3 regions of the Micromonospora maris AB-18-032 genome follow, and region 1 is predicted to be linked to each of the others. Evidence: predicted binding sites of a transcription regulator. Region 1 holds the regulator's gene; each other region holds the start of a gene.
The links. Region 1 encodes HrcA, which represses chaperone genes, less so after heat shock. Its sites were predicted from a motif close to GGTTNGCACNCTCNNNNNGAGNGTGCNAACC; they were not measured.

Region 1 (2,269 bases):
ACCGACTGCACCTCGCCGCGGCCACCGCACGCCTCGCAGGTGGCCAGGTGGGTGCCGGCGGCGGTGCCCGCACCGGAGCAGGTGGTGCAGAGCACCGCAGTGTCCACGGTGATCGGCGCCTCCACCCCGAAGGCGGTCTCCTGCAGGTCCAGTTCCAGCCGCAGGATCGCGTCGGCACCGGGGCGGGTACGCGGTCGCGGTCCCCGGCCGGCACCGGTGGCCCCGCCGAAGAAGGCGTCCATGATGTCCTGGAAGCCGACGAACGGACCGGCGCCGCCGGGCCCGCCCGGGCCACCGGCACCGCCACCGCCCGGGGCCAACGGGTCGCCACCGAGGTCGACGATCTGCCGTTTCCGATCGTCCGAGAGGACCTCGTACGCGGCGTTGATGTCCTTGAACTTCTCCTGTGCCTCCGGATCCGGATTCACGTCCGGGTGGAATTGCCGCGCGAGCTTGCGGTACGCGCGCTTGATCTCGTCATCGGAGGCGCCCCGGCTGACGCCGAGAATGCCGTAGTAGTCCCTGGCCACTGCGTTCCGTGTCCTCGTGTTCGTCTCGCGTTACGCCGGTCGGCGGCGGCAGCCCACCGTCGGCCCTGACTGATCAGTTCTGGGCCAGCAGCTCGCCCACGTAGCGTGCCACGGCCCTCACCGTGGCGATGGTCCCGGGGTAGTCCATCCGGGTCGGCCCCAGCACGCCCATCCCCCCGACGATGGTCGCGCCCGGGCCGTAGCCGGTGCTGACCACGGAGGCCGCCCGCAAGTTGTCGATCTCGTTCTCGTCACCGATGCGTACCCGTAGCGTGCTCGGCTCCACCTCGCCGATGAGTTTGAGCAGCACGACCTCCTCCTCGAGGGCTTCGAGGATCGGCCGCAGGGAACCCTGGAAGTCCAGGAGACCGCCGCGGGCGAGGTTGGCGGTGCCGGCCAGCGCGATCCGCTCCTCGTGCCGCTCGACAAGTGTCTCCAGCAGCACGGTGGACAGGGTGGTCATGGCACCACGCAGATGCGGGACGCACTCGTCGATGAGGGTCTGCACCAGCGGTGGGGTCTCCGACAACTGGATGCCGACCAGCTTCTCGTTGACCGTCCGGCGGAGATCCAGCACGTCGTCGGCGTGGATCGGGGCGGGCAGCTCGACCAGCCGCTGCTCGACCCGCCCGGTGTCGGCTATCACGACGAGCATCAGCCGGGTGGTGGAGATCGGCACCAGCTCCAGATGCCGTACGCGGGACCGGGCCAGGCTGGGGTACTGCACCACGGCGACCTGCCGGGTCAGCTGTGCCAGCAGCCGGACGGTGCGGTGCACCACGTCGTCGAGGTCGACTGCGCCGGCCAGGAAGCGCTCGATCGCCCGGCGTTCGGCCGGGCTGAGCGGCTTGACCCGGCTCAACCGGTCGACGAAGAGCCGGTAGCCGCGGTCGGTGGGCACTCGACCGGCGCTGGTGTGCGGCTGCCGGATGTAGCCCTCTTCCTCAAGCACGGCCATGTCGTTTCTGACGGTGGCCGGCGAGACACCGAGCTGGTGCCGCTCGACCAGGGCCTTGCTGCCGACCGGCTCCTGGGTGGCGACGTAGTCCTCGACAATCGCCCGCAGTACGGCGAGCTTGCGGTCGTCGAGACCCATCTCCACCTCCTGTCGCAGGTCAGTGTCGAGCGTCACCCACCGTCGGCGGACGCCCTGGCACTCGACTGTAGCGAGTGCCAGTCTACGTCGAGGCCCCCCGCAGCGCGATGATCAAGAAAACGGAGTTGTCCGCAGTCCGATCGGAGACTTGACACTCGCCGGTGTCGCTATGGTGCGCCATTGCCGCTGGCACCTACCGTGAGCCCCATGACTGAACCACCTCGTCCCCCGAGTTTCGGCGACGATCCCACGGCTCCCGTTTCCGGATCCTCTGGCCAGGGCGGATATCCCCCGCCCGGCGGCTACCCGCCGCCCGGTGACCAGCCTCCGTCGGCCGGCTACCCACCGCCGGGTGGTTATCCGCCGCCCGGTGGTTACCCTCCGCCCGGTGTCGGCTACCCGACCGGCGGCTACGGCGCGCCCGGTGGCGGCTACGGCACCAACGAAGACAAGACGTGGGCCCTGATCGCCCACTTCGGCGGCCCGCTCGGCGTGGTCGTCGGTGGCGGCCTGCTCGGCTGGGTGGCGCCGCTGATCGCGAACATGACCCGCGGGCAGCAGTCCCCGGTCGTCCGGGCGCACGCCGTCGCGGCCCTGAACTTCCAGCTCACCTGGGCGGTCGTCGGGCTGCTGAGCTGGGTGC
Region 2 (2,269 bases), 540 kb from region 1:
GGCCAGCCGCTCGGCCAGCTTCTCCCGGTCCCAGTCGGAGTCCGAAGCCTCGATCTCCTTGCGGATCTGGGCGACCCGGTCGGCGACCTCGCCGGCCTGGCCACCACCGTCGACGATCGTGGTGTTCTCCTTGTCGACCACGATGCGCCGGGCGGTGCCGAGCACCTCCAGGCCGACCTGGTCGAGCTTGTAGCCCAGCTCGGGGGCGACCAGCTCGGCACCGGTCAGGATCGCCATGTCCTGGAGCATCGCCTTGCGGCGGTCACCGAAGCCGGGTGCCTTGACCGCGCAGACCTTGAGGGTCTTGCGGATCGAGTTGACCACCAGGGTGGACAGTGCCTGACCCTCGACGTCCTCGGCGATGATCAGCAGCGGCTTGTTGTCCTGGAGGACCTTCTCCAGCAGCGGCAGCAGCTCCTCGATCGCCGAGATCTTCTGCGTGGTGATCAGGATGTACGCGTCCTCCAGGACCGACTCCTGCGCCTCCACGTCGGTGACGAAGTTCGGCGAGATGAAGCCCTTGTCGAACTGGAGGCCCTCGGTGACGTCCAGTTCGGTCTGCAGCGCCGAGCCCTCCTCGACGGTGATCACACCGTCGCGGCCGACCCGCTCCATCGCCTCGGCGATCAGCTCACCGATGGTGGAGTCCTGCGCCGAGATCGTCGCCACGTGCGCGACGGACTTCTTGTCGGAGACCTCGACGGCCTTGCCGAGCAGCGCCTCGGAGACCTTGGCCGCGGCGGCGTCGATGCCGCGCTTGAGACCCGCCGGGTTGGCGCCCGCGGTCACGTTGCGCAGGCCCTCGCGGACCATCGCCTGGGCCAGCACGGTCGCGGTGGTGGTCCCGTCGCCGGCGACGTCGTTGGTCTTGGTCGCCACCTCCTTGACCAGCTGCGCGCCGAGGTTCTCGTACGGGTTGGTGAGCTCGATCTCCTTGGCGATGGTCACACCATCGTTGGTGATCGTCGGCGCACCGAATTTCTTGTCCAGGACGACGTTGCGCCCGCGCGGCCCGAGCGTGACCTTGACCGCGTTCGCGAGCGCGTTGACACCGTGCTCCAGCTGGTGCCGGGCGTCATCCGAGAAGCTCAGGATCTTCGCCATGTATGTCCCTTCGAAGCGACGTTGCCCCGGCCCGGCGAGCCGGACCGGGGCAACGACACTGATCGGTTGCTTACTTCTCGATGATCGCGAGGACGTCGCGGGCGGAGAGCACCAGGTACTCCTCGCCGGCGTACTTGACCTCGGTGCCGCCGTACTTCGAGTAGAGGACGGTGTCGCCGACCTTGACGTCCATCGGGATCCGGTCACCGTCGTCGTCGAAACGACCCGGGCCGACAGCGAGGACAGTGCCCTCCTGCGGCTTCTCCTTGGCGGTGTCGGGAATCACGATGCCCGACGCAGTGGTGGTCTCAGCCTCGTTCGCCTGGACCAGGATCCGGTCCTCGAGCGGCTTGATCGCAACCTTGGTCGCGGTAGTCACGGGCATACCCTCCTGGGGTACTGGTTTCGTTACCGGTCGGCGTACCGACCAGCGTCAATCTGCCACATGCCACCGGGCGGGGCCGTCGTCGCGGGTGCCGGTCCGCCTGGCGTTCAACTCCCGGGCACGAGGGCCCGAGGGTTGGCACCCTCAGGGTGAGAGTGCTAATCGCAGGTTATTCCTCGGCTAGCACTCCGTCAAGGAGAGTGCCAACGCTCCCCCTTCGTGTCGACACCTTTCCGACACCAGCGGCCCGCCCGGTCCCGGGTTTCCGGGGTGTGATCGACACGGTTACGTCGAAGTAGCGGCAACCAACGCCCCTGGACACCGCCATTGCGGCGTAACCGTGTCGATCACACCCGGCCGGGCGGATGGGGTGGTCGGTGGGTCGGGACAATGGGTGGGTGGATCTGGAGCAGCTTGCGGCGTTGCGTACGCCCGAGGGGTCGGACGCGCTCGCGGCGGCGGCCCGGGTGGCCGGCGGTGACCCGCTGGCCGCGGCGGCGGCGCTGCGCTCGGCCGGGATCCCCGCCGGGTTGGCGGCGGCGGCGCTGACCCAGGCGGAGCTGCGCCGCCGGGCGGCGGGCAAGTTCGGGCCGGCGGCGAGCGGCATGTTCTTCACCCGGCCCGGCCTGGAACAGGCCACCCGAGGGGTGGTCGCGCGACGCCGCGCGCACCGGCTGCGCAAGGCCGGGGTGACCAGCCTGGCCGACCTGGGTTGCGGACTGGGGGCCGACGCGCTCGCCGCCGCCCAGGCCGGCATCCGGGTGTACGGCGTGGAGGCCG
Region 3 (2,269 bases), 850 kb from region 1:
TGTTGACCACCAGGGTGGCCAGGGCCTCGCCCTCCAGGTCCTCGGCGATGATCAGCAGCGGCTTGCCCGACTGCATGACCTTCTCCAGGATCGGGAGCAGGTCCTTGACCGAGGAGATCTTGCTGTTCGCGATCAGGATGTACGGGTCGTCGAAGACGGCCTCCATACGCTCCGGGTCGGTCATGAAGTAGGCCGAGATGTAGCCCTTGTCGAAGCGCATACCCTCGGTGAGCTCCAGCTCCAGCCCGAAGGTGTTGCTCTCCTCGACGGTGATGACGCCTTCCTTGCCGACCTTGTCCATCGCCTCGGCGATGATCTCGCCGACGGTGTTGTCACCGGCGGAGATGGAGGCGGTGGAGGCGATCTGCTCCTTGGTCTCGACGTCCTTGGCGAGCTTGAGCAGCTCCTCCGAGACGCTCGTGACCGCAGCCTCGATGCCCCGCTTCAGGGCCATCGGGTTGGCGCCGGCTGCCACGTTGCGCAGACCCTCGCGAACGAGAGCCTGGGCCAGGACGGTCGCCGTCGTCGTGCCGTCACCGGCCACGTCGTCGGTCTTCTTGGCGACCTCCTTGACCAGCTCAGCGCCGATCTTCTCGTACGGGTCCTCGAGTTCGATCTCCTTGGCGATGCTCACACCATCGTTGGTGATGGTGGGGGCACCCCACTTCTTCTCGAGCACCACGTTGCGGCCCTTGGGGCCGAGGGTCACCTTCACGGCGTCGGCGAGCTGGTTCATGCCCCGCTCGAGGCCGCGGCGCGCCTCTTCGTCGAACGCGATCATCTTGGCCATACGGCGTTGTCCTCCTGGACACTCACGGGCCACCCGAGTGTGTGCCCCGGATGAACCGTCTGGTGTACGCACCTTGGGACGTCGCCACCTGGCGACGACGACGTCTCCTCGGCCGGGCCGGATAGCCCGCGACGACCGGCCACGTGCCTCACCCGCGGTTATGCCACGAGCGCGGCCGCAGCCCCACCGTCCCGACCAGTTGGCACTCACGCTATGCGAGTGCCAATGACTTGTTTAGCACTCTCACCTGCCGAGTGCAAGCACGATGGCCCGGTTCAGCCGAGTTCGGCAGCCAGTTGCCCGCTGTTCACCGGGCCCTCGTGAGCCCGCTGTTCGGCGTACGTGACCAGCAGCCCGACCAGTTGGGCCAGGTATGCCGGCAGTCCCACCAGCGCCGCCCCGACGATCACCAGGACCGCGCCGACGGCGGTGTCCACGGCTTCGAGCGGCGCGGTACCGAACGGCATGAGCAAGACCCCCTCCACCACGCCGGCGACGAACCCGACAGCGATCACCACGCCGGCCGTCAACGCCACCCGGCCGAGCAGCAGCCCCAGCCGGTCGCGCAGCATCCGGTGCGAGCGGCCGAACGGGTCGCGGCGCTCGAAGAGGTAGACCGGGCCGGCCATGGCCAACGCGAAGCCCGCGTAGACACCGGGCAGGAAACAGAGGCAGAAACCGAGGAGCACGATCAGGGTGAGCAGCAGCGTCCAGCCCCAGAGGCCGAACGCCCGGCGCATGCCGTAGCCGAATGCGCCCCCGAGGCTGACCTGCGCACCGGCCGCCTGCCGGGCGATCACCCACGTGCCGGCGGCCCACCCGACGCACTGCACCAGACCGAAGATCAGGCTCCCGGCGACCAGCACTCCCATCCACTTCGCCAGGTCGACACCGAAGTTGGCGGGCAGGGCCGCAGAGTCGGCGGCGAGCTCGGCCTCCCAGCGGGCCGACGGGTCGAAGATCAGCCCGAGCACCGACAGCGCCGCCGCCGGCAGCACCTGGGTCAGCACGACGATCGGCAGCAGCAGGCTCCAGCCCCGGCGCACCGCACCCCAGCAGCGGCTGAACCAACCATTGAGACCCGCACCCGGCGGAGTGACCAGGGCATCGGCGGGATCGAACCCGTACGCCGCCGGGTCGTACCAGCCTTGGAAGGGCTGGCCGGGATAGACCGGCACCGACTGTTGAGGATGGCCGACCGGCTGGCCGGGATAGGCGGGATACCCAGCCCAGGGCGGCGGACCACCCGGCCCCCCACCCGGCGGCGGACCGTACCCGCCCGGTGGCGGGGCAGCAGGCTGGCCGTACCCGCCGGTTGGCTGGCCGTATCCGACCGGGGGCTGGCCGTATCCGGGTGGCGGCGGGCCGTGCCCGGCTGGCGGTGCGGCAGCGGGCGGGCCGTATTCACCCGGCGGCGTCGCGGGGGCCGGGCCGTACCCCTGCGGCGGAGGGGACGGCAGGCCGGCGGTGGCCGGGTCT

Region 2: the regulator HrcA is predicted to act here: its motif matches at 1,623-1,653, upstream of groES (co-chaperone GroES).
Region 3: the regulator HrcA is predicted to act here: its motif matches at 988-1,018, upstream of groL (chaperonin GroEL).

What each region holds. Positions count from the first base shown of each region.
Region 1 is NC_015434.1:5,300,627-5,302,895, forward strand. It holds gene dnaJ (molecular chaperone DnaJ) at 1-530, opposite strand, end outside; gene hrcA (heat-inducible transcriptional repressor HrcA) at 604-1,626, opposite strand; gene VAB18032_RS33240 (DUF4870 domain-containing protein) at 1,834-2,269, shown strand, end outside.
Region 2 is NC_015434.1:5,840,989-5,843,257, forward strand. It holds gene groL (chaperonin GroEL) at 1-1,104, opposite strand, end outside; gene groES (co-chaperone GroES) at 1,175-1,489, opposite strand; gene VAB18032_RS25790 (THUMP-like domain-containing protein) at 1,888-2,269, shown strand, end outside.
Region 3 is NC_015434.1:6,155,258-6,157,526, forward strand. It holds gene groL (chaperonin GroEL) at 1-790, opposite strand, end outside; gene VAB18032_RS27305 (hypothetical protein) at 1,066-1,968, opposite strand.